DNA from 3 places in the Corynebacterium amycolatum genome. Region 2 is predicted to be linked to each of the others. Evidence: predicted binding sites of a transcription regulator. Region 2 holds the regulator's gene; each other region holds the start of a gene.
The links. Region 2 encodes LexA, which represses DNA repair genes until DNA is damaged. Its sites were predicted from a motif close to CGAACANNTGTTCG; they were not measured.
Positions count from the first base shown of each region.

Region 1 (8,160 bases), 650 kb from region 2:
TCCTCGTTGCGGACGTGCACCCACTCAATGGAGGACTCACGCACCGCGTCGACAATGGGGTTCAAACTATCTCCGACGAGTCCGAAGATTCGCTTGACACCTTGATTCTCTAGGGTTTCTACGAGCTGCTTTGCAAAGGTTTTAGCCATGTGACCGGTCTAACGCAGAATAGTCGCTACGTCAACATTTAGCCGGCGGGCACAGGCCGGCACATTGTGTAAGCGTCCGCCCCAGAGCCCGGGTAGTAGTTTTTTCGTAGCCCCATATTTTCGAAGCCGTAGCGTCGATACATGGCGATAGCGGGTTCATTATCCGTGCGCACTTCCAAAAACACCGGGCCCGGATCCTCCGCCACAGCTGCCATCAGCGCGTCCATGAGCTGCGCCCCAAAGCCCCGGCGCTGCCACTTCTGCCCCACGCCGACGGTGTGAATCTCGTACTCGGCGCCACCCGCAGGTCCCAGCTTGGTAATCCCCGCATAGCCGCACAGTTCTTCGACCCCGTCTGCCTCTGCGATCAGCCCGACGTAGAAATTGTTCGGCGCGGCCAGCTCTGCCATAAAGGCCGATTCCGGCCAGGGATCATCGCCGGCAAATAGCTCCGCCTCAATCGCCGCACACGCCTTGGCTGCAGGAGGCCCGAGACGCACTAGCTTGACGACGCTCATCTCATAGCCTTCGGGACAACGGCATCCGGACGGCGCAAGTACAGCGGCACCAGTGGGCCCGGCGCGGTGTCAAAGTCAACCGTTTCAACCATGGCTTTCGGAGTGGGAAAGACTTGTTCGGCAGCAACCTCAAGCCCGGCAATTTGCTCGATGTGGCTGAGGCTGCCGCGGGCGTGGCTCGGCGTGAAGTCGGCGACTTCTGCTGCGAGTTCTTCCTTGAGCAGCTCCATGACGTCGGCTGGCTTGGCCACTGCCGGGCCGAAAACTCGCTGGCCATCGTGGTAGGCCGCGAAGTACACCTCGCGGCGGCGAGCATCGGTGACGACCAGTTCATCGCCAACACCAACCGCGAGCGCATCCAGGCTGCAGATGCCGTAGCAGGGAATTCCCAGAGCGTCGGCAAAGGAGGCTGCGGTTGCCATACCAACGCGCAAGCCCGTAAACGGTCCCGGACCACAGCCGACAACCACGGCATCTAGCTCGGTTGCCGCCACCCCACTGTCGGTGAGGCACTGCTGAATCAGCGGCACCAGCACCTCGTTGTGCGCGCGGGCATCCAGGTGCAGCTTTTCGGCCACGGTTTCACCATCGCGGACAATTCCCGCGGTGACCTGTGGGGTCGATGTGTCAACGGCCAAAATGTTCATACTCAGTAACCTACTTGAACCGACTTGAAGCTACTTGCTCCACTTCCAGGTGACGACGCGGGTATCGTCGTCACGCGAACGATCGATGCTCACCTGCAGATAGCGCTCAGAGAGCACCTCGGCGAGCCCCATTCCCCACTCGGCGACCACGACGCTGTCCTCGAGGTCGGTGTCCAGATCGAGTGAATCCAGCGCATCGAAGGCCTCGCCATCAGAGCCGGGTCCCTCTTCGCCGAAGAGTCGATAGGCGTCGACATGGATGAGGGTGACGCCGTCTTTTGCGAGCGGACGGTGCTCGCGGGCGATGGTGAACGTCGGCGATGTCACGCGCCCGCGCACATTCATGCCGCGGGCGATGCCCTGCGTGAGAGTGGTCTTACCCGCGCCGAGTGGGCCATCGAGAATCACCAAATCCCCGGCGGCTAGCTCCCGGCCAATCTCCTCGCCGAGGTCACGCATGTCCTCTGCGGTTGGCGCAATGCGGCTGCGCACCCACTTTCGCTCGCTGCGTCCCTTCGGTGCGGTGAGGATTTCGTAGTTAATGGTGCCGGATGCCTCCGCGAGGTCATCGAGACCGGGCTCCCCCAGTGTGGGATCACCGACGATGACCGCAGTGTCGCCGGCCTCGACATCACTGTCGGGACCAAGGTCGACGACGAACTGATCCATACATACGCGTCCTACCTGCGGATAGCGTGTGCCATTGATGCTGACTTCGAAACGACCGGATGCCGAGCGCATCATGCCGTCGGCATAGCCGCAGGGCACGATGCCGATGGTGGTATCGCGGTCAGCTGTCCAGGTCTGTCCGTAGGACACCGACTGCCCTGCCGGCAGCTTCTTGACCAAGATGACCGACGCTTCCCACCGCATCGCTGGGCGCAATCCATGGGTGGACCCCACAATTGGCTCGCCACCATAAATCGCCAGCCCTGGGCGCACCATGTCGAAGGCCAGGTCAGGACGCGACAACGATGCCGGCGAATTCGCCGCATGGTTAATCAGCTCATCCAGCCCCGCCTCGCGCAGTGCAGTAATCGCTGCACGGAAATTCTGCGCCTGCTTATCGACGCTCGCGTTGCCCGGCTCATCCGCGCACGCAAAGTGCGTGAAAGCACCGGTGATGTTCAGCGCACCGGTCTTGTGCAGCTCGACCAGCTGATCAACCGCATTCTCAAAGTCCCCATTGGTCATAGAGAATCCCGAGCGACCCAAGCCCGTATCGACCATCACCGTCACACGTGGTGTCACCGATAGCGCCCGCCCGGCATTGGCCACGGCCAGCGCATGAGCCATCGACGGCAGGCCGAGGTCAATATCTGCAGCCACAGCACGCTGCAGCAACGAGGTGGCTGCCGCGTCCCAGATCCAGGCGAGGATGGGGATGGTGTGGCCGTCGTCAAGCGTGGTGCGGAGTTCCTCGCGGAGGGAGAGCGCCTCGTCGATTGTTGCGACGCCGAGCTGTGTTGCGCCGCCGGCCAGTGCGGCACGCGCCGTCTGCAGCGCACCCTGCGAGTAGCCGTCCGCCTTGACGACGGCCATGAATTCCGACACCCCTGCGATGGCCTTGACGGTCTTCACATTGTGGGTGATTGCGTCGAGATTAACGGTATGGGTCAGGATGGCTGGTGCCGAGGAAGTCATAGCCGTATTTTGCCACTGATGCCTTCATTGGTGAACCACGCGGTGGCATCTCGGATGGATTCAGCGATGTCCTGGGCGCTGCAGGGTGCTGGTCCGAACTCTGTCTGCGCGGCCAAGAATGCGGCGCGAGCGTGAATAATTACTGGTACGTAGAGGGATTCGCCTCGTGCTACCCAGGCGCCAAGAAGTCCGGACAGTACATCGCCGGAGCCCGGCGTGGCTGCCCAGGAGCTACCCGCGTCAATCACAACTGTGCGCTGCGTTTTCGGATTGGCAATCACGGTGCGGCGTCCCTTGAGCAACACTTCACAGGAGAACTGCTCGGCAAGTTCACGGGCATCTGCGATGGCGTTAGTGACCTCGTGCCCGGTAAGGCGCTCAAATTCGCCGGCGTGCGGTGTGAGAACAGTGCGCAGGTTGCGCTCCTGGCCGCGCTCGCGGACGAGCTGTCGGAGATTCTCATGCATCGAGAGCAGCGTCAGGGCGTCAGCATCGATGACTACTGGTTTGTCGGTAGCCAGGATGGCACGCAGTTCCTCGGCCGCGCGCTCATCAGTGCCCCGACCAGGGCCGGCAACCCAGGCATCGACGCGTACCTCTTTACGATCCACCGAGTCCGGCTGCGCAATCACCGTCGGTAAGGCCGTCGGTAAGGCTGCGGTGATGCGGTTGCGGGCGTCCACGTCGCCGACATAGATAACCGCGGGACTGGTCGCGTGCACGGCAGCGGAGGCACACAGCTGACCAGCGCCCGGATACTCCTGACTACCGGCGGCGATACCCGTTACTCCGGTAGAGTACTTGTGGTCAGCAGCACCGGGTTCGAGCTGAGTCTTCGCGCCAAAAGGTGCCGGAAAGCTCCCGCCTAGGGCTTCGTAAAACTCTACGGTCGGAGTCTGGTGGTGGACGGCATTGTAGTGACCGTTTTCATAGAGCGTCTGCCCCAGTCCTGGAAGTTCGAGGGAGCAGACATCGAGCGCAATTTCGTACAATTCGACCTCACCACAGGCTTCCGACAGCGCATGCGCGTAGCGCAGTCCGCCGAAGGTCACCGTTGTCGTGGCCTCGACGTGGGATGGCAGGTACGGATCCTGGCCCTCTTCCAGGTCGAGGTCGGGGTTGATGGTCTGGGAGGGCGGATCAAAAGTGCGTCCGGTATCGGCTTCCACGCCACTCGGCACGTCGACCGAGAGAATAGGCACCTCGCCTATGTTTGCCTCGCGCACCAGCCACGCAGCCTCTTCGCGCAGCGCACCATGACCACCGAGCCCCACAATTCCGTCGATAATCAGTGCGTAGTCTTCACTTATCGACCACAGAATCTTCGATAAATCCGTCTCCCGGTCACACCCCAACGGCAGCACCCGCCCGCCTGCGAGCTCAAACGCTTTCAGCGCCCGTTCATGTGGCTTGGTGCCCAGCAAAACTGCATCCACGCCATGTCCGCCCGAAGACAAGTCCCGGCCGGCATAGAGCGCATCGCCACCATTGCCTCCCGACCCAACCAACAGCAGCACACGACCGCGACCAGGCTCCGGCGACACCTTAGCGAGCATCCGCTCCGCCACCTCCGACACAGCGGTGGCTGCGTGGCGCATGAGTTCGTCGTCACGCGTTTGTGCGTCCAGATAGGGCTGTTCCGCGGCGCGAATTTCGGCAGCTGTGTAGCAGTACGTCATAAACCCAGCCTACGATTAGCCCCTATGGATGACTACTCCCCGAGCACGCGAGTTTTCGGCCCTCTACTGCGCGCCTTTCCGCAGGCATACCTGCGCTCGTTGCGTCATCCCGAATGGATCCCCCACGGCGTGCAGGACGTTCGCGAAATCCTCGACGGCAAAGTCACTCCCGACCTGGATGGATACAACGGCCGCACACCAATTGTCCTGGTTCACGGCACCTGGATGAACTCGTTCAACTCCTTCGCCATGTTGGGGCCGTTCCTCGCCCGGAATCGCCCTGTATTCTCACTCGATTACGGCTCCGACCCCGCCGCGCTGGTCAGCCGCCTCCGGAGCGTCAAAGCCACCACCGATTTGAGCGATGCGCTCGCCGAAGTCACCGACCTTCTCGACCGCTTCCGAGCCCAACTCTCCCTACCCCGCATCGACCTCATCGGTCATTCCCAGGGCGGTCTGCACTGTCGCAGTTACGCCAACGCGAGCATCGATTCGCTTTACGACGACGCCCTCAACCATGGCCTCAACGAAGAAGACGCCGAGCAGTTCGCCTCCGACAACAGCCCCGTGCGGGCAGTCATCTCGCTTGCGGGAAACCATCGCGGCACTACTGCGTGGGGCATGCGCCGAAGGCTCAGTGCCTTTGAACGATGCGGCCTACCAATGCACAAACTCGTCGACCGCCTTGTCGGCCGTGCCTGTATTCAACAGCTGCTGGACTCCGACTATATTGCGACTCTGAACCGCGCAGTGCGTGGCATTACCCGACGCGGCCCGCACTACCTGAATATCGGCACCCCTTTCGACACCGTAGTTCGCCCGTGGACCGGCGCCTTTTTGCCCGAACAAGAGGGTCACCACATTACGAACGTCAACAACGCCACCGGCGGTGGCGACTGGTCTGACCACCTCGCGCTGCTCTACTCCCCCAATACCTTAGAACTCATCCACGAGTTCTTAGACGAGCTGGATCGCGCCGAGGAGGGTGGCGCCGAGGACTCTTCGACCAACAAGCAAACGCCGCGCCATGTACGGCAGCGAGTCCTGCCTATGTACGGCGCACTGCCGACGAGGCTCGGGCGGCGGAGACTCGGACGGCGCGGCCAAATCTAATTCAACATGGACTTTTAGAACATATTTCTAAAACCCTATTGACACTTTTTCAAACAGGTGTACGATTTGGGTTGTAGGGAAAATTTGTAAGCAAAAGTTCTTGGTCCGGTGCACAGAGGTTGGCGGGGGCTGGTTGAACGAGCCTCTCCACGCTTCTCTCCACCACAGAACTCAATCTTCAATTCTCCGGCGGACACGTAGTAATCAGGGGGATAACCAATGTCATCGCCGCCCATAGAACTTCCAGCACCAGGTCAAAAGCCCTCATGGGCCAACCAGCAATCCGACGACCCCATTAGCATCGCGGCCCGTGCCACCAACGCCGCAGACCTTCAGCTCATCGATATCTGCGCTCCCGGTGACGCGGTAGATGTCAATCACCATCTCGCCCGCATAAGCATTCGAACCGGCCTTAGCCGCGGCAAGTGCTCTACGCTGTGCGAGATTGCACTGATGTTCGAGCGCCTACCAAAAGTCCGGGCTCTCATCGAATCCACCTTCTGTTTCTCTCTAGCCCATCTCCGCGCCATCGCCAATGGCGTTGCCGGGCTGTCACCAGACCAGTTCGACACGGTAGAGCCCCATCTTTTGGAAATGCTCACTCCGACGCGACCTCGACAAGCAATGATTGGTGTCTACACGCTGTCTCGCCTAATCGGCGACTTGGTTTCTGAGTACAACGACTGCGCCCGCAACGACGGCACCCAACGGGTTCCAGAAGGCGAAGCGGTCACACTCGCCGACACGGGCGATGGCAAGCACAAAAAGGTCACAGCAATCCTTGAAAACGACCGCGCGACCGAGCTCATGGCCAGGATCCAGGGGATTCGCAACATCGCAATCAATCGTGGTGAACAGTGCACGCAGGCGGAAGCGCTACTACAGCTGGCACAGAATTCGACCAATGCCGAGATTGTCATCAATGTCTACCGCGAGGTCGGCGGTGGGCCAGCATGGATTGATGGCGTCGGCTGGCTGAGCGAGGTAGCCACCGAAGAATGGATTGCTCGCGCAACTCACATCCGTATCTCCGCCGACAGCAAGGTGGATGGTTACCGCCCCACCGAGAGCCAAGTGGCTCGCGTCCGTGGTCGCGACGGTACCTGCCGCTTCCCTGGCTGCGACGTCCCGGCATCCAAGTGCGACCTGGACCATATTCAGCCGTACAACCACGACAATCCCGACCAGGGCGGGCCAACTGACACAGAGAATCTGCACTGTCTCTGCCGCCGACACCACAACCTAAAAACTCACGAGGGCTGGGACATCGACAGGTACCCCGATGGAACGGAAGTGTGGACTTCCCGCGATGGAGACACCGCGACTAGCGTTCCGGTTGGGGCGCTAAAGAACGTCGGCAAGCAAACTTTTCATCAGCGCGTGACACGAAAGATGAAGACGATTCAGAAACGCAACCTCGATTGGATGTTGTCATTTTGCGACGTACCTGACGAGGTCTGGGAGCTAACAGAGGAGGAAGAAAAACGCATCGGGTCCCTCACGGATGAAGAACTCGATGCGGAAATTGAGCAATACCGACGAAAGCAGGACGAACTACTCGACGGTGACTGACTTAGCCAGGTTGCGCGGCTTATCGATGTCCTCGTTACCGCACTGGCGAGCGATCTCAGCTGCCAGGAACTGCATCGGAATCGTAGACAACAGCGGCTGGAGCAGCGTGGACGTCTCCGGGATCTCAATCAGGTAGTTCGCAAACGGAACCACCGACTGATCCCCTTCTTCGGCAATCACGATGGTCTTGGCGCCACGGGCACGAATCTCCTGGATGTTGGAGACAATCTTGGAGTGCAGCACGGCGCGTCCCTTCGGCGATGGCACTACAACGACGACCGGAAGATCATCCTCGATGAGTGCAATTGGACCATGCTTGAGCTCGCCTGCCGGGAACCCCTCTGCGTGAATGTAGGCAAGCTCCTTGAGCTTCAGCGCACCCTCAAGTGCGACTGGGTAGCCAACGTGTCGGCCGAGGAAGAGCATCGTCGGAATAGCACCGATTTCCTTGGCCATGTCGATGAACTCATCGCCCTTAGCAACGACCTTGTCAATCAGTGCCGGGATGGTCTCCAGCTCTTCAAACTCGCGAGTGACCTCATCCGGGTACTTAGTGCCGCGTGCCTGGGCAAGAGCCAATCCGACCAGGTAATTTGCGGCTACCTGCGCCAGGAACGACTTGGTTGCAGCAACACCAATCTCCGGCCCAGCGTGCGTGTAGAGCACGGCATCAGACTCACGCGGAATCTGTGCACCGTTGGTATTACAGACAGCCAGCACGCGGGCGCCCTGGCTCTTTGCGTGCCGCACGGCCTCGAGGGTGTCCGCAGTCTCACCCGACTGCGAAATAGCGACCACCAGCGTCTGGCGGTCCAGCACCGGATCGCGGTATCGGAAC
Region 1 is NZ_CP069513.1:191,062-199,221, forward strand. It holds gene I6J19_RS00850 (pyruvate dehydrogenase) at 1-149, opposite strand, end outside; gene rimI (ribosomal protein S18-alanine N-acetyltransferase) at 188-667, opposite strand; gene tsaB (tRNA (adenosine(37)-N6)-threonylcarbamoyltransferase complex dimerization subunit type 1 TsaB) at 664-1,314, opposite strand; gene I6J19_RS00865 (bifunctional alanine racemase/tRNA (adenosine(37)-N6)-threonylcarbamoyltransferase complex ATPase subunit type 1 TsaE) at 1,345-2,958, opposite strand; gene I6J19_RS00870 (NAD(P)H-hydrate dehydratase) at 2,955-4,637, opposite strand; gene I6J19_RS00875 (esterase/lipase family protein) at 4,662-5,750, shown strand; gene I6J19_RS00880 (HNH endonuclease signature motif containing protein) at 5,970-7,322, shown strand; gene glmS (glutamine--fructose-6-phosphate transaminase (isomerizing)) at 7,305-8,160, opposite strand, start outside.
Region 1: a site for LexA is predicted at 5,801-5,814, ahead of I6J19_RS00880 (HNH endonuclease signature motif containing protein). Genes of this name have one in related genera too.

Region 2 (8,160 bases):
GGACCGACATCTAGGTCAAGGTACACTGTCGACTCATCGGCCAGGTCTGATGCAATAGCGGAAGAATCTGCCGAAGAAGACATGGTTTTCTAATGTTCCTTATCTAGGCATCGAAAAGCTAAGCGTCGAGCTGCCATAACCGGCCAGCCTCGGGGCGAACCTGTTCTGGATAGGGGATGGTCGTACCGGGAAGACTGGTTGCCGCCGCCCCATAAGCCACGGCGGTGGTTAGTGAATCTTGGTGACTATCACCGCGTTCGCGGGACATAACGTAGCCGGCCAAAGCACAGTCTCCAGCACCGACCGTGGACTGAGCGACTATCGAGGGTGAGGTAGCAGCGAAACAACCGCCTGACTTCACTGAAAGTACCGCCCCTGCCTCGCCGAGAGTGGCAAGGACTTCGGAAACACCAAGTTCGTTCAGTGCACGAGCAGCTTGCGCTACGGGAAGATAGTTCCCTTCGGCTGCAGCGGCCTCAAGTTCTTCGCCGTCCTGATCAATGATTTGGCCAAGTTCGTAGGCGTTTGGCTTCATCAAAAAAGGCCGCACCTTCGGAAATGCGCGAACGACCTCAGTCAGTGGGCCGTCGCTAGTGTCCATAGCAACACGAATATTCGGGTTGACCGAATACACCGCTTCGGTGCATTGAACGTAAAAATCCCGGGGGACGCCAGGGGGCAGTGAACCTGCGAAAACTACCCACGTGGCGCGTTTAGCATGGTGGATAAGCTTCTCCAGGACACGTCTACGGTGCGCTTTTGTCAATGTCATGCCAGGGGAATTGAGCTTGGTGGTCGTCCCATCTGGCTCTGCGAGTGTGAGATTAACGCGGGCTTCGTTAGTCGTGTTGATGGCTTCGTGGGGGATGCCAGAGACTTCCAACAGACGTGTGAATTTTCCGGAGTCTGATGCCGGGTAGAGCGCGAGCGTCTTTTCTCCCGCGTAGTGCAACGCCTTGGACACATTAATTCCCTTGCCGCCAGCCATGTCCTCAGCCATTGGTAGGCGGAACACTCCACCTCGCTTGAGCTCCGTATCGAGGCGAGCAAGTCGATCGATTGACGGATTTACAGTCAAGGTCAGGATCATGAAGCAACCACGACCTCGACACCTTGCTCCCTGAGATCGTTCACGAATTGCTCCGGGGCAGAGGAATCTGTAATCACGACGTCGATATCTTCCAATGCCGCAAAACTGACAAGGAAGTCACGGCCGAGTTTCGTCGAGTCCGCCATAACGATGACCTTGCGCGCATTCGTGATCATCGCGCGCTTTACCGCTGCTTCCTGCGGATCAGCAGTAGAAAGACCGTGGTCAATTGTCAAGGCATTAGAACCAATGAAAGCGACATCGGCACGCATAACCGCAAGAGTACGGAGTGCGGTATCGCCAGCAACCGCCTGAGTAATGACGCGGACTTGGCCGCCAAGGAGTTGAAGCTCAATGCGGTTCGATCCTGCGAGTGTGATGGCGTTGGGAAGAGAGTTTGTGACAACCGACCAACGGCGGTTATCAGGGGAGTGGACCATCAGCTCTGCAAGAGCCTCGGTGGTAGTTCCGGCATCGAGAAAAATTCCACCACCAGAGTCAGGTAGAAAATCGGCAGCACAGCGGGCAATAGAGAGCTTCGCGTCTTTCTGCGCGTTCTTTCGAGCGGCAACTGAAAACTCAACAGTCTGAAAAGAACGAGTAGCTACAGCGCCACCGTGTACACGGTGAACTGCGCCCTCTGCATCCAACTGAGCTAGGTCACGGCGAATCGTCTCTGCTGTGACATCGAAAGCTTCCGCAAGATCAGCGACCGTCACGCGCCCTTCGACTGCTGTCAAAGACGCAATCTTCCGGCGGCGTTCCTCTGCGTACATTCCCCGCTCCTTAGCTGTTAAGAATTCTCAGCTTTACTACCTGTTTCCAGTATGCCCGTTTGTGTCTGTTTCGGGCAACGAAAATGTGGGAAATTAGAGACTGCGTAGGACGCTGACAATCTTGCCGAGGATCTTGGCGTGCTCTGCGGGGAGCGGGTCAAATGCGCGATTATGGGGCATTAGCCACTTGCCAGCAGCGTCTTCGTGCCATTCCTTGACTGTTGCTTCATCTTCAAACAGGGCTGCAACAAAGTCGCCCTGTTCGACCACGTCTTGGGAACGGACTACCACCCAGTCTCCGTCGAGAATGCCTGCGTCAACCATGGAATCACCCACGACCTTGAGTAGGTACAGCTGACCAGAGCCCGTAATCTCCATCGGAAGTGCCATATGACTTTCCACATGCTGTTCCGCCAAAATGGGGTTGCCAGCCGCAATCTGTCCAACGATAGGAACGAAGATTGGCTCTGGCATGTCCTCTGGTATCTCGGGAGTTTGGGTGCTGCCAGTGGCCTTTGGCCCAGGCTTTACCGGAGTGAAAGTGCCAGCTGAGGATTTCGAATCCCTTACGTTTACCGCACGGGGTTTGTGTGGGTCGCGGCGGAGAAAGCCCTTCTTTTCCAACTCCTTGAGTTGGTATGCCACCGACGAGGTGGAATTCAAGCCCACGGCATCTCCAATTTCTCGAATGCTCGGTGGGTATCCGCGAAGTACGACGGCATCCGAAATGACATCAAGAATGCGACGCTGCCGATCGGTGAGTGTTTTAGGGTTCGCTTTCTTCTTTTGAGCCATGGAACATCCCTTCTCAAACTCTTTCGAATGAATGATAGCTCAAAACTGTTCGAATCGTCGAGCATCGAACACCGCACGTCCTTGGATTCTTTGGAAAAAGTCTGCGTAATCCGTGCTCGGAGGCCGTGGCGGTTCCGAAAATCGAAAATAAAACCGGATAGCAGTAGACAACGTTCGAACATGGTGTTATAAATCGAACATGACAAGTTACTCGAACAGTCGTTTGATGAAAAGGTCTAGACGGATTCTCTGCATCCGCCCTTGGACATAGTCTCCAGAGCGTCGGGAAACGGTCGTACAACTCTTATTCTCTCCAGGCCGGCAACGGTGGGAGAGTCAACGTTGGAAAGGGAGAAAACATGATGTCTACGGTTTCAACCGCACTAGGTGTTAGCAGCGCATCTGATATTGACTTTTCTCAAGTTTCCGAGCCCTCTGCTCGGACGACACGGAAAGCCCCGTTGGTGTGGGGTGAACGTAGTGCGTCTTGCACGCAGCACATCGTTCGGCCCGGTCAGCGTGCACGTATTGCACAGCGCAATCGCGATGGGGCTTCATCGGCGCGAATGCGGAGGGACAGGTCGCGGCCTAGTCATGTCTCGGTCAACTACGGGCGCCCGTCTCTACCTGTTAGCAGGGCGCAGCAGTCCAATCGTAGTGATGTATCCTCAGGCACTAACCTGACTCGTTTGATGGCGGTATGGGCTCTAGGGCTTGGTGTTTTCTTCGGAGTTTTCGGCAGCGTGGTCTTTGAACAAGGGGAAAGTGAGACAGTCGAAAGCACCTTTACGTCTACGTACGCTTCCTACTCCGCGCAATAATCATTCCGGTTTCCGGCGTTGGGGTTGGACGTAGACTGGAGGCTGTGTATTGCCAGTTTTGTCACCATGATCAGACACGAGTCTTGGACTCACGGTTAATAGATAACGGTATGGGGATTCGTCGCCGGAGAGAATGCCTGAATTGCGGTAAACGTTTTTCTACGATTGAACGCTCGCAGCTGATGGTTGTTAAACGGGATGGAATCCCTGAGGAGTTCAACCGTGAAAAGGTTATCCAGGGTGTTCGACGTGCGTGCCAGGGGCGTGAAGTATCAGAGTCTCAGCTGAAGAAGCTTGCACAAAAAGTGGAGGAGAGCCTCCGCGAGAAAGGCACGCCTCGGGTGGACTCAAATGATATCGGTCTCGCCATCCTTGAACCATTGAAAGAATTGGATGAGGTGGGTTACCTCCGGTTCGCTTCCGTCTACAAGTCATTTTCTTCGGCGGATGACTTCATCCAGGAAATCTCCAGCATGCGCAAAGGAAAGAAACCACAGGCGCATGGCAAGGAAGCGGAGATGCCTTAGCGCAGCTTATCCACACGTTTTTTTATTCGGGTCAGGGAAACACTGTGGGCTGTTCCCAAACGCTGGGCAAAGAGGCTGACGCGTAGCTCTTCGATAAGCCACTGAATATCCCGAACTTCCGCAGAATGCGCTCGCCCCTTGGGCAGCCGCTCGAGTTTCGCAGCTAAATATTCACGAGCCTCAGTAACCTCATCTTCACGGTCCGCATCACGGCCGGGATCGCGGTTCATTTCCTCAAGGCGAATCTCCATCGCTTGTAGATAGCGTGGCAAATGACGCAGGTGCTGCCATCCGTGCTTGGCCACCGCTCCCTTGGGGAACATGAACTCCAGCTGGCGACGCATATCGTCAATAGCATCGCCTTCCCACTTATCCAGCTGATTAGTCACCGAGACATAGGCCGGCATGGCCTGTGCAATGCCGACAACCAACTGGCGTACCTCCGAGGCGACACCGGAGCGAACCTGTTCAAGTAGCTTGTTGAATTCTTCGGGGGATCGTACCGGGCCACCAGCAGCTATCATGCAATCGCGGATTACTGCGACGCGGCAGTCTTCGACGAGTCCATCTGCGCCGCCATGCGGCCACGCATCCACACCAACGCGTTGCTGAAGTGGAAGTCCCTTAGTCATTTGTGCAGCGTTGACGGGGCATTCGCGCAACAACATAGTCAGGTTGGTAGTTGCCAATGTGGCCTCGGCCTGGGCCTTAGTTGGTTTGACTTCGACGGCCACGCCATCCTTAGTGGTCACAAGCGTCGGATACATGGTGACCGATTGACCGTCGACAGTACTTTTGACTGTCTCTGCCACAGTGCCGAGATTGTCCGAAGTCCATTTTTTCACGGCTTCGTGGGCTGCAGACTTTGCACGCTTCGAAACGGCAGTCGAGACAGTTGCCGCGTGCTTAGCGCGCAAGGGGGCGAGATCACGGCTCTGATCGACAATATTGCCGTGTCGGTCGATAACCGCATAGTTAAAGCGCAGGTGCGCTGGCAGCTTGGACGGGTCAAAATCGGCTCCATTGATGCCGGAGCCTCCGAGCCGTCGTAAAGCATCGGCGAAAACATCAACGAAGCGCCCTGAATACGGCGTCATTGTCTCCAGCGCGCGGCGTGCGAAATCCGGCGCGGGGACAACTGACTTACGCAGAGCCTTCGGGAGAGTGCGAATATAGGCTTCTGCGAGCTCGGCGCGCAGACCGGGAACCTGCCAGTCGAAGCCATCTTCACGCAGACCCGCCAGGAGAGGAACCGGGACGCGAAGGGTTACGCCGTCATCAGGAGCTCCCGGTTCGAACTTATAGGACAGCGAGAAATCGACGGAGCCCTGCTGCCACATTTCGGGGAAGGCATTGTCATCGATATCGCCGGCATCCGGATTGAGCAGCTTGTTCGGATCGAAATCGAGGAGATTCGGCTGCTTGGGTTTGGTCTTTTTCCACCAGCGGTCAAAATTGGCTGCAGTGGTAATGGAAGCAGGCAACTTGGAGTCGTAGAACGCGTAAAGAACATCGTCGTCGACGACAATCCCGCGGGACCGCTGCTTTTCCTCGATCTTCGCAGCTTCGGCCAGCTTGTCTTGGTTGTTCTTGAAGAACTCATGATGAGTGTTCCACTCGCCGTCGACAAGTGCGCAGCGGATGAACATAGAGCGTGCGGCATCCGCATCAACACGGTGATAAGGCACCAGTCGGTCAACGACTACGGGCACGCCGTAGAGCGTCGACTTCTGGTAAGCCATAGCCGCACCGCGTTTAGCCGACCAGTGCGGTTCCGAGTACTGATGTTTCAGCAGGTGAGGAGCCACCTTTTCGACCCATTGAGGCTGAATGGTGCCAACGTTTCGAGCGAAAGTTCGAGAAGTCTCGACGATCTCCGCAGCCATCACCCAGCGGGGTGGCTTCTTCGCCAGCGCGGACGAGGGGTGAATGAGGAACTTCGTGTTTCGGGTGCCAGTAAATTCCTTGCCCTCGCCCTCGCGCGTACCAATCATCGATAACAGACCCGGTAACAGCGACTTTGCCACCTCGTCGGGATCGTCGACACCGCTGGTTAAGCTGCGGGCCGAAAGACTCCAGCCCAGCTCAGCCGTTGCCTGGTGGAGCTGACGCACCAAGTCCTGCCACTCGCGAACGCGCAGATAGTGGAGGTACTCGCGTTTGCACATCTTGCGGAACTGGTTACCGCTAAGCTCGCGGCGCTTTTCCTCCAGGTATTCCCAGAGCTTCAGCAGGGAGTTGAAGTCGCTGGTGGTGTCCTTAAAACGGGCATGTAGCTGATCTGCCTGAGCTTGGAACTCCAGCGGACGTTCGCGAACATCCTGCAAAGACAACGCGGCGACAATGACGGTCACAGCCCCAAGAGTGGTGTTTTCGTACCCTTCGACCAGCATGCGGGCAAGGCGCGGGTCGACAGGTATACGGGCAATCTGTCGGCCGATGTCCGTCAGCTCGGGGGCGTCGGCACTGGCGCCGGAGTCAGATTCACGGCCTCTCCCAGACGCCGACGTGGTGGTAATAGCCTGAAGCTCTGTGAGCAGGTTAATGCCATCGCGCACTGCCTTGTGCTCTGGTGGCTGGACAAAGGGGAAGGCCTCAATCGCGCCAAGCCGCAACGAAATCATTTGCAGTACAACCGAAGCGAGATTGGTGCGCAGAATCTCCGGATCCGTAAACTCGGGGCGAGAGAGAAATTCCTCCTCGCTGTAGAGACGAATCGCCACGCCATCAGCTACACGACCACAGCGTCCAGAGCGCTGATTCGCGGATGCCTGGCTGATGTCCTCGACTGGCAGGCGCTGCACCTTCGTGCGGGTGGAGTACCGGGAAATGCGTGCGGTACCAGTATCGACGACGTACTCAATACCCGGCACCGTCAGCGACGTCTCCGCGATATTGGTCGCCAGCACAATGCGGCGCCCGGAGTGCGGGGTGAAGATTCGGTGCTGCTCTGCATTAGATAGCCGACCGAACAGTGGAACGGCTTCTACACCCTTCCAGCGCCTGCCCTCGATGGCTTCGGCTGCTTCTCGGATCTCGCGCTCACCCGAAAAGAACACCAGGATATCGCCGTCGCCAAGCCGCATGAGCTCCTCGCACGCAGCGATAACACCATCGATCTGCTCGATGGCGACTTCCTTTTCTTGCCCATTTTTCGCAACAACAGTCCGCACCAGAGGGCGATAGCGGATTTCCACCGGGTAGGTGCGCCCTGACACCTCGATGATGGGCGCAGTGTGCTCGTCGTCAGGCGCGAAATGACGGGCGAACCGTTCCGGATCAATCGTCGCCGAAGTGATAATGATCTTCAGATCTGGGCGCTGCGGCAGAATATGCTTTAAATATCCCAGCAGGAAGTCGATGTTGAGGCTGCGTTCGTGCGCCTCATCGATGATGATGGTGTCGTACTCACGCAACAGTCGGTCGCGGCCAATTTCGGCCAGCAGGATACCGTCGGTCATCAGTTTAATGCAGGTATCCTTGCCCACGCGGTCATCAAAACGCACCGCATAACCGACGTGCTGTCCAATCTTCTCGCCCAGCTCATGGGCAATTCGCTCCGCCACCGAACGCGCCGCAATACGACGTGGCTGCGTATGGCCAATCTTGCCCCGCACCCCGCGTCCCAGTTCTAGGCATATCTTCGGGATTTGGGTAGTTTTACCAGAGCCAGTCTCACCAGCAATAATGACGACCTGATTGTTCTCAATCGCCTCTGCAATATCGTCGCGGCGGGCGGACACCGGCAACTGCGCCGGGTAGGTGATGCGAGGAATCGCATTACGACGATCTTCTAACCGCTCCAGCGCAAAGTCGAGGTCTGCAGAGATTGCAGACAGCGCCTTCGGCGCGGATGCTCGCTTTAGCCGACGTCGGAAGGACTGGGCCTCCCGAATAGGTAATTGATCAGCGAGCTGGTAGAGCTCCTTTTTACGCGTGTCCTTAGCAGGCTTGTCAGAGCGCTGCGGCCTGGCGGAATTGCGATGGCGGGAGTGGTGGTTTCCCGACTGGACACGTGGAGCTGGTTTATCAGAACGGCTAGGAGTAGTCATGGTTGCCTACTAGATTAGCCGTGTCTTGGTAGACAACCCACATCTGTGCTGATTGGAGACGCTCAAGATGGTCCGATGGCAGCAGGAAGCGTCCTACTT
Region 2 is NZ_CP069513.1:2,011,568-2,019,727, reverse strand. It holds gene I6J19_RS08855 (PTS fructose transporter subunit IIABC) at 1-83, opposite strand, end outside; gene I6J19_RS08850 (1-phosphofructokinase family hexose kinase) at 119-1,090, opposite strand; gene I6J19_RS08845 (DeoR/GlpR family DNA-binding transcription regulator) at 1,087-1,866, opposite strand; gene lexA (transcriptional repressor LexA) at 1,960-2,661, opposite strand; gene nrdR (transcriptional regulator NrdR) at 3,527-4,009, shown strand; gene hrpA (ATP-dependent RNA helicase HrpA) at 4,006-8,061, opposite strand; gene trhO (oxygen-dependent tRNA uridine(34) hydroxylase TrhO) at 8,155-8,160, opposite strand, start outside.

Region 3 (8,160 bases), 780 kb from region 2:
CTTGGCGGTCGGCCTCTCGACGCGGCGGAAGCGCAGGCTGCGGCAACGCTCTTCAAAGCGCTGGCGCAACCGGCGCGCCTGCAAATTTTGTCTCAGCTCGCTGCCGCTGGCTGTAGCCCGATGACCGTGGGGGAGCTGGCCGCTGTTTCTGGGCTTAGTCAGCCTACGGTGTCGCATCATTTAAAGACCATGGCGGATGCCGGGCTGCTAACTAGATCTAAGAGTGGACGGGTAGTAACCCATGAGGTACGCCCTGAGGTATTTGCTGAGCTGCGACGTATCCTGGATATCGGTCACGCGGACGGGAGGTAGTGAGCCGCTCGTCGCAAATTGCGATAGGTTGGAAAACTCTGGTTACCTATTCAGGCGCTTGACGACGGCGTCGTGAAGCAACCCATTCGTCGCAACCGCGTCCCCGCCGTGCGGCCCGTTGACACCCGCTAGAGAAGTGAAGCGGCCGCCAGCTTCCTCCACCAGAATCGCAAGAGCTGCCAGGTCCCACAGGGAAACCTCCGGCTCCGCGGCGACATCGACCGCACCCTCCGCTACCAGGCAGTAGGAGAAGAAGTCGCCATAGCCGCGCAGGCGCCAGGCGTCATCGGTGAGACCGATGAAGTTGTCGCGCAAATCGCGCTCGGCCCAACCTGTGAGCGAAGAGTTGGAGATTGAGCAGTCCGCGACATCTGCTACCTTCGAGACTTCAATGCGGCTCTCAGCGGCTTCCCGGCCGCCGACCTGCACGCGCTTGAATGCGCCGTCGCCCTTGGACGCCCACCAGCGACGTCCCAGCGCAGGGGCGGAAACCACGCCGACAACCGGCTTGCCGTCTTCCAACAGGGCAATCAAGGTGGCCCAGACCGGGACATTGCGCACGAAGTTCTTCGTGCCGTCGATGGGGTCGATGACCCACTGACGGCCCTCAAACACAGCTTCGCCACCGAATTCTTCGCCGAGGACCTCATCGCTCGGGCGCTTGTCCGACAGAATCTCGCGGAGCAGCTTTTCGCACGCGATATCGGCATCGGAGACCGGTGTGAGGTCGGGCTTGGACTCGACGACTAGGTTGGCCGCCTCGAAGCGGGACATTGTGAGGTCGTCGGCTGCGTCGGCAAGCGAGAGTGCGAGGGCGAGATCTTCGGAGTAAGAGGTGGTCATGGCCGAAATTCTAGCGCAGAACCTCACGTAACTCTGCGACCTGGCCGCTTGAGCCCGCGAGCTTCCAGCGCCCCACCGACGTGCATTCGCCGCCTGCGCCCTTAATAAGTGCGTATCCCGGCAGCCAGTCCCAGGCCGCGACGTCGCGCTGGAACCATACGCCGATGCGGCCATCGGCTACGCCGGCCATATCCACCGACGCTGAGCCCAGCATGCGCCAGGTAGCGCTGCGAGACACCGCATCCAGCCAGGACTTTGTGGCCGTGACCTCGGATTCCTCGCTCGAGTTCACCACCGCGGTGTGGAGGTAGGTCGCTGCGCAGACTTCCGAGAGCGGATGGTCAGTGACTCGAAGGTCGTCAATAGTGCCGTCAATGTTGATACGACTGGTCGGCAGATTGGGGCCGCCAATCCAGCTTTCGCCCGTTGCCGGGCGATGCACCGCACCGAGGATGACCTCATCCGGATTGCTCGCATCGCCCATAACCAGCGCCAACGCACTGCACCAGTAGTCCGAACCAGTGGTGAAATTGTAGGTGCCATCGACAGGGTCAATCACCCACGTGCGACCCGATTGGGATTCCTTCGCCGACCCTTCCTCGCCAAGAATGCCGTCCTCCGGGCGGAGCGCGGCCAAGGCCTCGACGACGAACTTCTCCGCTGCGCGGTCGGCCGCGGTGACGACGTCGGAAATCGATGTCTTGTACTCCGTGACCAGGCCTTCGTCGCGCATGCGAGCAGCAATGGCAGCGGCACGCTTCACGATGGCAACCGCAACACTGGTATCCGATGCCACAATTGACTCGGAAACTTGGGAGAGAAAGAGTTCTAGGTCTTGGCTGGAATCTTGGCTGGCGGTGGATTCAGACATACGTCCTATTGTGCACCGAAACAGGAGGTATAGCTAAGGTAGTACCCGTGAACCCGGATCTGAATGCTGACCTCAAAGAACTCGACGCGACGCTGACCACCATTGAGAAGGTGGTCGATGTCGACGAGCTTTCCGACCGGATCAGGGAGTTGGAAGCCCAGGCCGCCGACCCGTCGCTGTGGGATGACCCCGACCACGCGCAGCAGGTCACCAGTGCACTGTCGCAGGCGCAGGCGAAGAAGAAAAAGATTGACTCGCTGCGCGGGCGCCTCGACGATCTCTCCGTGATGTACGAACTCGCGGAAGAGGAGGGCGACCCCGACGCCGTCGAGATGGCCGATGCCGAACGCGCTGAGCTGCGTGCCGACATCGAATCCCTCGAGGTCACGACGATGCTTTCGGGGCCTTACGACGAGCGCGAGGCGGTCATCAACATCCGCTCCGGTGCCGGTGGCGTGGATGCCGCTGACTGGGCCGAGATGCTCATGCGCATGTACCTGCGCTGGGCCGACAAACACGGGCATAAGGTCGAGGTTTACGACACGTCCTACGCTGAAGAGGCCGGTATTAAGTCCGCTACTTTCGTCGTCCATGGCGAGTACATGTACGGCACCCTCTCGGTCGAGCAGGGCGCACACCGTCTGGTTCGCATCAGTCCTTTTGATAACCAGGGGCGCCGCCAGACTTCCTTCGCCGAGGTAGAGGTGCTGCCGGTCGTCGAGGAAACAGATCACATCGACATCCCCGAGTCAGATTTGCGTATCGACGTCTACCGCTCCTCCGGCCCAGGCGGACAGTCGGTGAACACCACGGACTCCGCGGTCCGGCTTACACACGTCCCAACCGGCATAGTGGTGACCTGTCAGAACGAGAAGTCGCAGCACCAAAACAAGGCATCTGCCATGCGCGTTCTGCAAGCGAAGTTGCTGGAGAAGAAGCGCCAGGAAGAGCGCGCGGAGCTGGACGCCCTTGGCGCCGGTGGTAATGCCTCGTGGGGTAACCAGATGCGCTCTTATGTGCTGCACCCGTACCAGATGGTGAAGGATCTGCGTACCGAATACGAAGTCAACAACCCACAGTCGGTCCTCGACGGGGACCTCGACGGGTTCATCGAGGCCGGTATTCGCTGGCGCATGGCCCAGCAGTCCGAAGGGGAGTAGTGCTAGAAGGGCGGTTCGTCTTCGGGCGCTTCCGGTGCCTTGGGTGTTTCCGGTGTGGTGGGCTCGTCGGCTTCTCCGTTTCTCTCGTTTTTGTTCATTCCCAGTTCTTCGCGAGCCTGATTTGTCAGCTCCTGTGATTCGCGGAGGTGTTCCAACCTCTGCTCGTTGTATTCCTTGAGTGTCTGTGCTTTCTTTGTCTTGCGCAGGTCGAAAGAGTAGCGACCGTGGCCGGAGAGCGGTCCTGTTTCTGTACTGATAAGCGCAGCTTTTTCGGTGCTTTGATCAGTGGCGGAGGTCCAGTACTCCACGCCGTCGATATCGCGCACGACATTCCAAAGACCGGCCGTTTTTAGATTGTGGTGCCGGCGGCATAGGCAATGGAGGTTGGGCGTTTCGGTTTGGCCACCTTCTTCGGGATTCTCGTGGTTATACGGCTGAATGTGGTCGATGTCGCACTTCGTTGCATCGACATCGCATCCGGGAAAGCGGCAGGTGCCGTCTCTACCTTGGACGTAAGTACGCTGTCGCTCTGTTGGCGAGTACTTTTCCGTTTTCTCGTCCGCTAGTAGCCGGATGCTAGTGACTCGATCGAGCCAGGATTCAGTGGCGATTTTGTTGATCCACCCCAGACCGCCGATCCATGCCTCCTGTGGCTTGTCTTGAGTAAGTGGGCAGTACAGATTCAACGTGGCGGTGACCTGAGCAGTCCCGTGCAGAAGGTGTGAAAAAGCCTCGACGAAGTCGCAGTCCTGATCAGCGGTAATTTCTTCCAAGACCTTCTGAAACTCAATTGCCCGCTCAGGCATCAGTTCCATGGTGACTTCAGTGAGGTTGTCCTTTAACTCGAACTTTATAGATTCGCCAGCTTTTTGCTCGATGCCTTTTTGAAACGAAGTAATCGGCGGGTCGTACTCATTTTTAGGGCGCAATAGCGGGCTGACTTCATTAATAAATCGCTGAATATTCTGTTGAAGACTCCGAACCCCGCGAAGAACTTCACCATCGACTCGCGGCGTGATCAGTTCGAGGAGATGGTCTTCGAAATATTTCACAGTAGAGGCGTCATCCAAGGGGAGGAGGGCTGTGGCAATGACCCGCATGTGGGGAAGCGGTAGCTGTGCGCGTTTGAGCAGAAGCTCTTTCAACCGCGGGAGCCGCTCTAGCTGCATCCCGATATCGATGTACTGGAGTGTTCTCCCGCGCGACATGCCAAGAGCTGGAGCGATTTTGGCGATGTAATCTTCGACATCTTTTGTTGAAGAAGACGGAACACAAGCAAGGGCAAGCTGCAGATCAGCTCGATTACGGCCAATTCCAAGACGTGCTGGTGCTGTTTGAGAAATCTCATGGTGAAAGCGTGGCGCTGTTGCTTCCATCGCCGCAGCGTAAGTGCGTTTCCGTGGTATATGTTCCCCGCTGGCCATTGTTGAATCCCCCTGAAAGATAAGGCCTGGATGTTGAAATGTTGAAATAAGGAAGAGGTAGGGAAAATATTTTCGACTAACTCTGAGTGTCAGTTTTCCGAGCTTTAAGCAGCTCGGCGACGTTATTTGGTGTTTTTAATCCTCGCGTTTAATCTTTCATCGCTCATTTTAATCGAACATGTAGGCGAAGTAAAGGGGGGTAGAGATTCTTGAGAAAATTCTTTCGAATACTGTCGTAGCGTGCACTTCTGTGTGGTCGCGCGCTCTGGGGGGGGGGCAATGTCACCTAGCTCCGCAGCCTCGCTATTCCGGCGCCCAATTCCACGCATTCCAGAGTGACTTGAGTGGCTTAAGTGATTAGAGTGTCTATCTATGATCACTTTCGACGGGGTTACCAAGTCCTACTCGACTTCTAGCCGACCAGCTCTCGACGATGTTTCAGTCCACATAGATAAAGGTGAGTTTGTCTTTCTTATTGGACCGTCGGGCTCTGGTAAGTCGACATTCCTGCGCCTTATGGTGCGTGAAGAGAAAGTGGATTCAGGAAAACTGACGGTTGCAGACCAGGATTTGACTAAGATCTCTCGCCGCAACATCCCGAAATTGCGTCAAAAGGTGGGGTACGTCTTCCAGGACTTCCGCCTGCTGCAAAAGAAGACCGTGTACGAAAATGTCGCGTTCGCATTGCAGGTTATTGGCAAGCCGAAGGCGAAAATCGACAAAGCTGTTCCGGAAACGCTTGAAATGGTCGGGCTCTCGGGCAAGGAAAATCGCTACCCGCACGAGTTGTCGGGTGGTGAGCAGCAGCGCGTTGCCATTGCTCGCGCCTTCGTCAACCGCCCGCTCATCTTGCTTGCCGACGAGCCCACCGGCAACCTCGACCCAAGCACTTCCGGTGACATCATGCTCTTGCTTGACCGCATCAATCGCATGGGGACGACCGTTATCGTGTCGACTCACGACAACGATGCCGTCGACTCCATGCGTCGCCGCGTGTTGGAGCTGGAGCTGGGGCGTCTCGTGCGTGACGACGCCACGGGTGTTTACGGCCTGAACAATTAACAGACAGTCCATCGGTAGAAGAACTCATTCGAAAGGTATTACTGACCTATGAAGACTCGCTTTGTCCTCGGTGAGGCTTTCTCCTCCTTGGGCCGAAACATCACGATGACCATCGCGATGATTATTACGACCGCGGTGTCGTTGGCGCTGCTTGCGACCGGCATCCTGGTTACTGAGCAGACCAGCCGCACGAAGGATCTCTATCTCGATCGCGTAGAAGTGCAGATCGAACTGAATGAACAAATCTCCGCCGAGGACCAAACTTGCTCCTCGCCGGAGTGTGCTGAGGTCGTCGGCAAGCTTGAAGAGACTGACGGCGTTGATTCGGTGACCTTCCGAAATCGTCAGCAAAACTTTGACCACTTCGTGGAGATGTTTAAGGATAGCGACCCCGTGCTCGTAGAAAATGCGACGCCGGAGTCGCTGCCTGCTGTCGTGATGGTGCGTCTGAGCGACCCGACCGATGTCAGCCCGCTGGATCCGATTCGGGAGCTGCCACAGGTCGACCACGTTACTGACCAGCATGAAGAGATCGGTACTGCAGCTCAGAACCTGGACTCGGTGCGAAATGCGACCTTCCTGCTGGCGGCGGTGCAGGCCGTTGCCGCTGTGTTCCTGATTGCGAACATGGTCCAGATTGCGGCGTTCTCGCGTCGTAAGGAAGTTGAGATTATGCGCATGGTCGGTGCCAGCCGCTGGTTCACACAGGCGCCGTTCGTCCTCGAGGCGGTGATTGCGTCGCTGATTGGTGGTCTGCTGGCCATCGGTGCGCTGTTCCTGGGTAAGGCGACGGTCATCGATCCGGCGCTGAGTAACCTGTACAAGGCACAGCTTCTGGCGCCGCTGACCAACGGCGATATTGGTGTGGTGGCGCCAATCGTGGTCATTATCGGCATGGTCTTTGCTGGGCTTGTTGCGCAGGTCACGCTGCGTTTTTACTCGCGTGACTAGGGCTCCAATTAGGTTTGCGATTAGACCCCTCGGTTAAACCCGGTGAATAGGGTCAGGGCAGGGTGCCAGGTAAGCTGAGGACTATGAATAATGACGACGTCCAGCGCCCACCGAAGCTCGACAAGAAGGCTTATGAGGCCGAGCTCAAAAAGCTCCAGGCAGAGCTCGTCGAAATGCAGCAGTGGGTGGTAGAAACCGGTGCCCGAATTGTCATCGTGATGGAGGGGCGTGACGCTGCCGGCAAGGGGTCGGCTATTAAGCGCATCACGCAGTACCTGAACCCCCGTACCTGTCGCATTGAGGCTCTGCCGGCTCCGACGAGCCGTGAGCAGGGGCAGTGGTACTTCCAGCGTTATGTCGAAAAGTTGCCGACTGCTGGTGAGATCGTGATTTTCGACCGCTCCTGGTACAACCGCGCCGGCGTTGAGCGCGTCATGGGCTTCTGTACCTCGCAGGAGTACCGTCGCTTCCTGCACCAGGCTCCAATCTTCGAGCGTCTGCTGGTTGAAGACGGCATTATCCTGCGCAAATACTGGTTCTCCGTGTCGGACGAGGAGCAGGTTGCTCGCTTCAAGTCCCGTCGTGAAGATCCGCTGCGCCGCTGGAAGCTCTCGCCGATGGACCTGGAGTCCATCACTCGCTGGGAGGACTACTCCCGCGCTAAGGATGAGATGTTCATCCACACCGATATCCCGTCCGCACCGTGGTTCACGGTTGAGTCCGAGGACAAGAAGCGCTCGCGTATCAATGTCATCAACCACCTGCTGACCACCATTCCGTACGAGCACATTCAGCGGGATGTTCCGGAAATTCCGGAGCGTCCGGAGTCTGAGGGGAGCTACGAGCGTCCGCCGCGTACTGAATTCCGCTATGTGCCGGACGTTGCCGCGAAGCTCGAAGCTGACCGTGTGAAGGGTGCAGGCAAGTCCGATAAGAAGGGCAAGAAGCATAAGAAGCATAAGAAGGACAAGAAGAGCAAGAAGAAGTAGCTTCTTTGTTTAGGCATTTCTCGCCGCCGTCAGTCGTTCCATCAAGCCAGAGCCTTTCCATAGATAGTTATCTGTGTCACACTGGGTGGCATGACTGCTACTGATAACGGTTCTGGCACTGCACGCACCGAGGTCAATGAGCCAAAGGTGCTGCGAGAAGTCCACGGGCAATCAGGCCACCTTCGGCTGAACAGGCCGAAGGCGCTTAATTCGCTCGATTTGGATATGGTCACCGAGGTCGTCGAGGGGCTCCGCGCATGGCGTGACGACGACTCGGTGGATCACATTGTTGTTTCATCCGGTCACCCCAAGGCGTTTTGTGCCGGTGGTGACGTGCGCGCAGTTCGGCAGGCTGTGCTCGATGGTGTTCCGGAGCAGGGGGAGAAGTTCTTCCGGGACGAGTACCAGATGAACGCGATGATTGCGGAATTTGCGCAGTCCAAACCATATATCGCGATTATTGATGGCATCGCTATGGGCGGTGGCCTGGGAGTTTCCATGCACGGCTCCCACCGAATCGTGACTGAGCGAGCCAGCGCCTCCATGCC
Region 3 is NZ_CP069513.1:1,235,366-1,243,525, forward strand. It holds gene I6J19_RS05485 (ArsR/SmtB family transcription factor) at 1-312, shown strand, start outside; gene hisN (histidinol-phosphatase) at 355-1,155, opposite strand; gene I6J19_RS05495 (inositol monophosphatase family protein) at 1,166-2,026, opposite strand; gene prfB (peptide chain release factor 2) at 2,074-3,186, shown strand; gene I6J19_RS05505 (HNH endonuclease signature motif containing protein) at 3,189-4,562, opposite strand; gene ftsE (cell division ATP-binding protein FtsE) at 4,983-5,672, shown strand; gene ftsX (permease-like cell division protein FtsX) at 5,721-6,623, shown strand; gene ppk2 (polyphosphate kinase 2) at 6,707-7,612, shown strand; gene I6J19_RS05525 (enoyl-CoA hydratase/isomerase family protein) at 7,703-8,160, shown strand, end outside.
Region 3: a site for LexA is predicted at 4,672-4,685, ahead of I6J19_RS05505 (HNH endonuclease signature motif containing protein). Genes of this name have one in related genera too.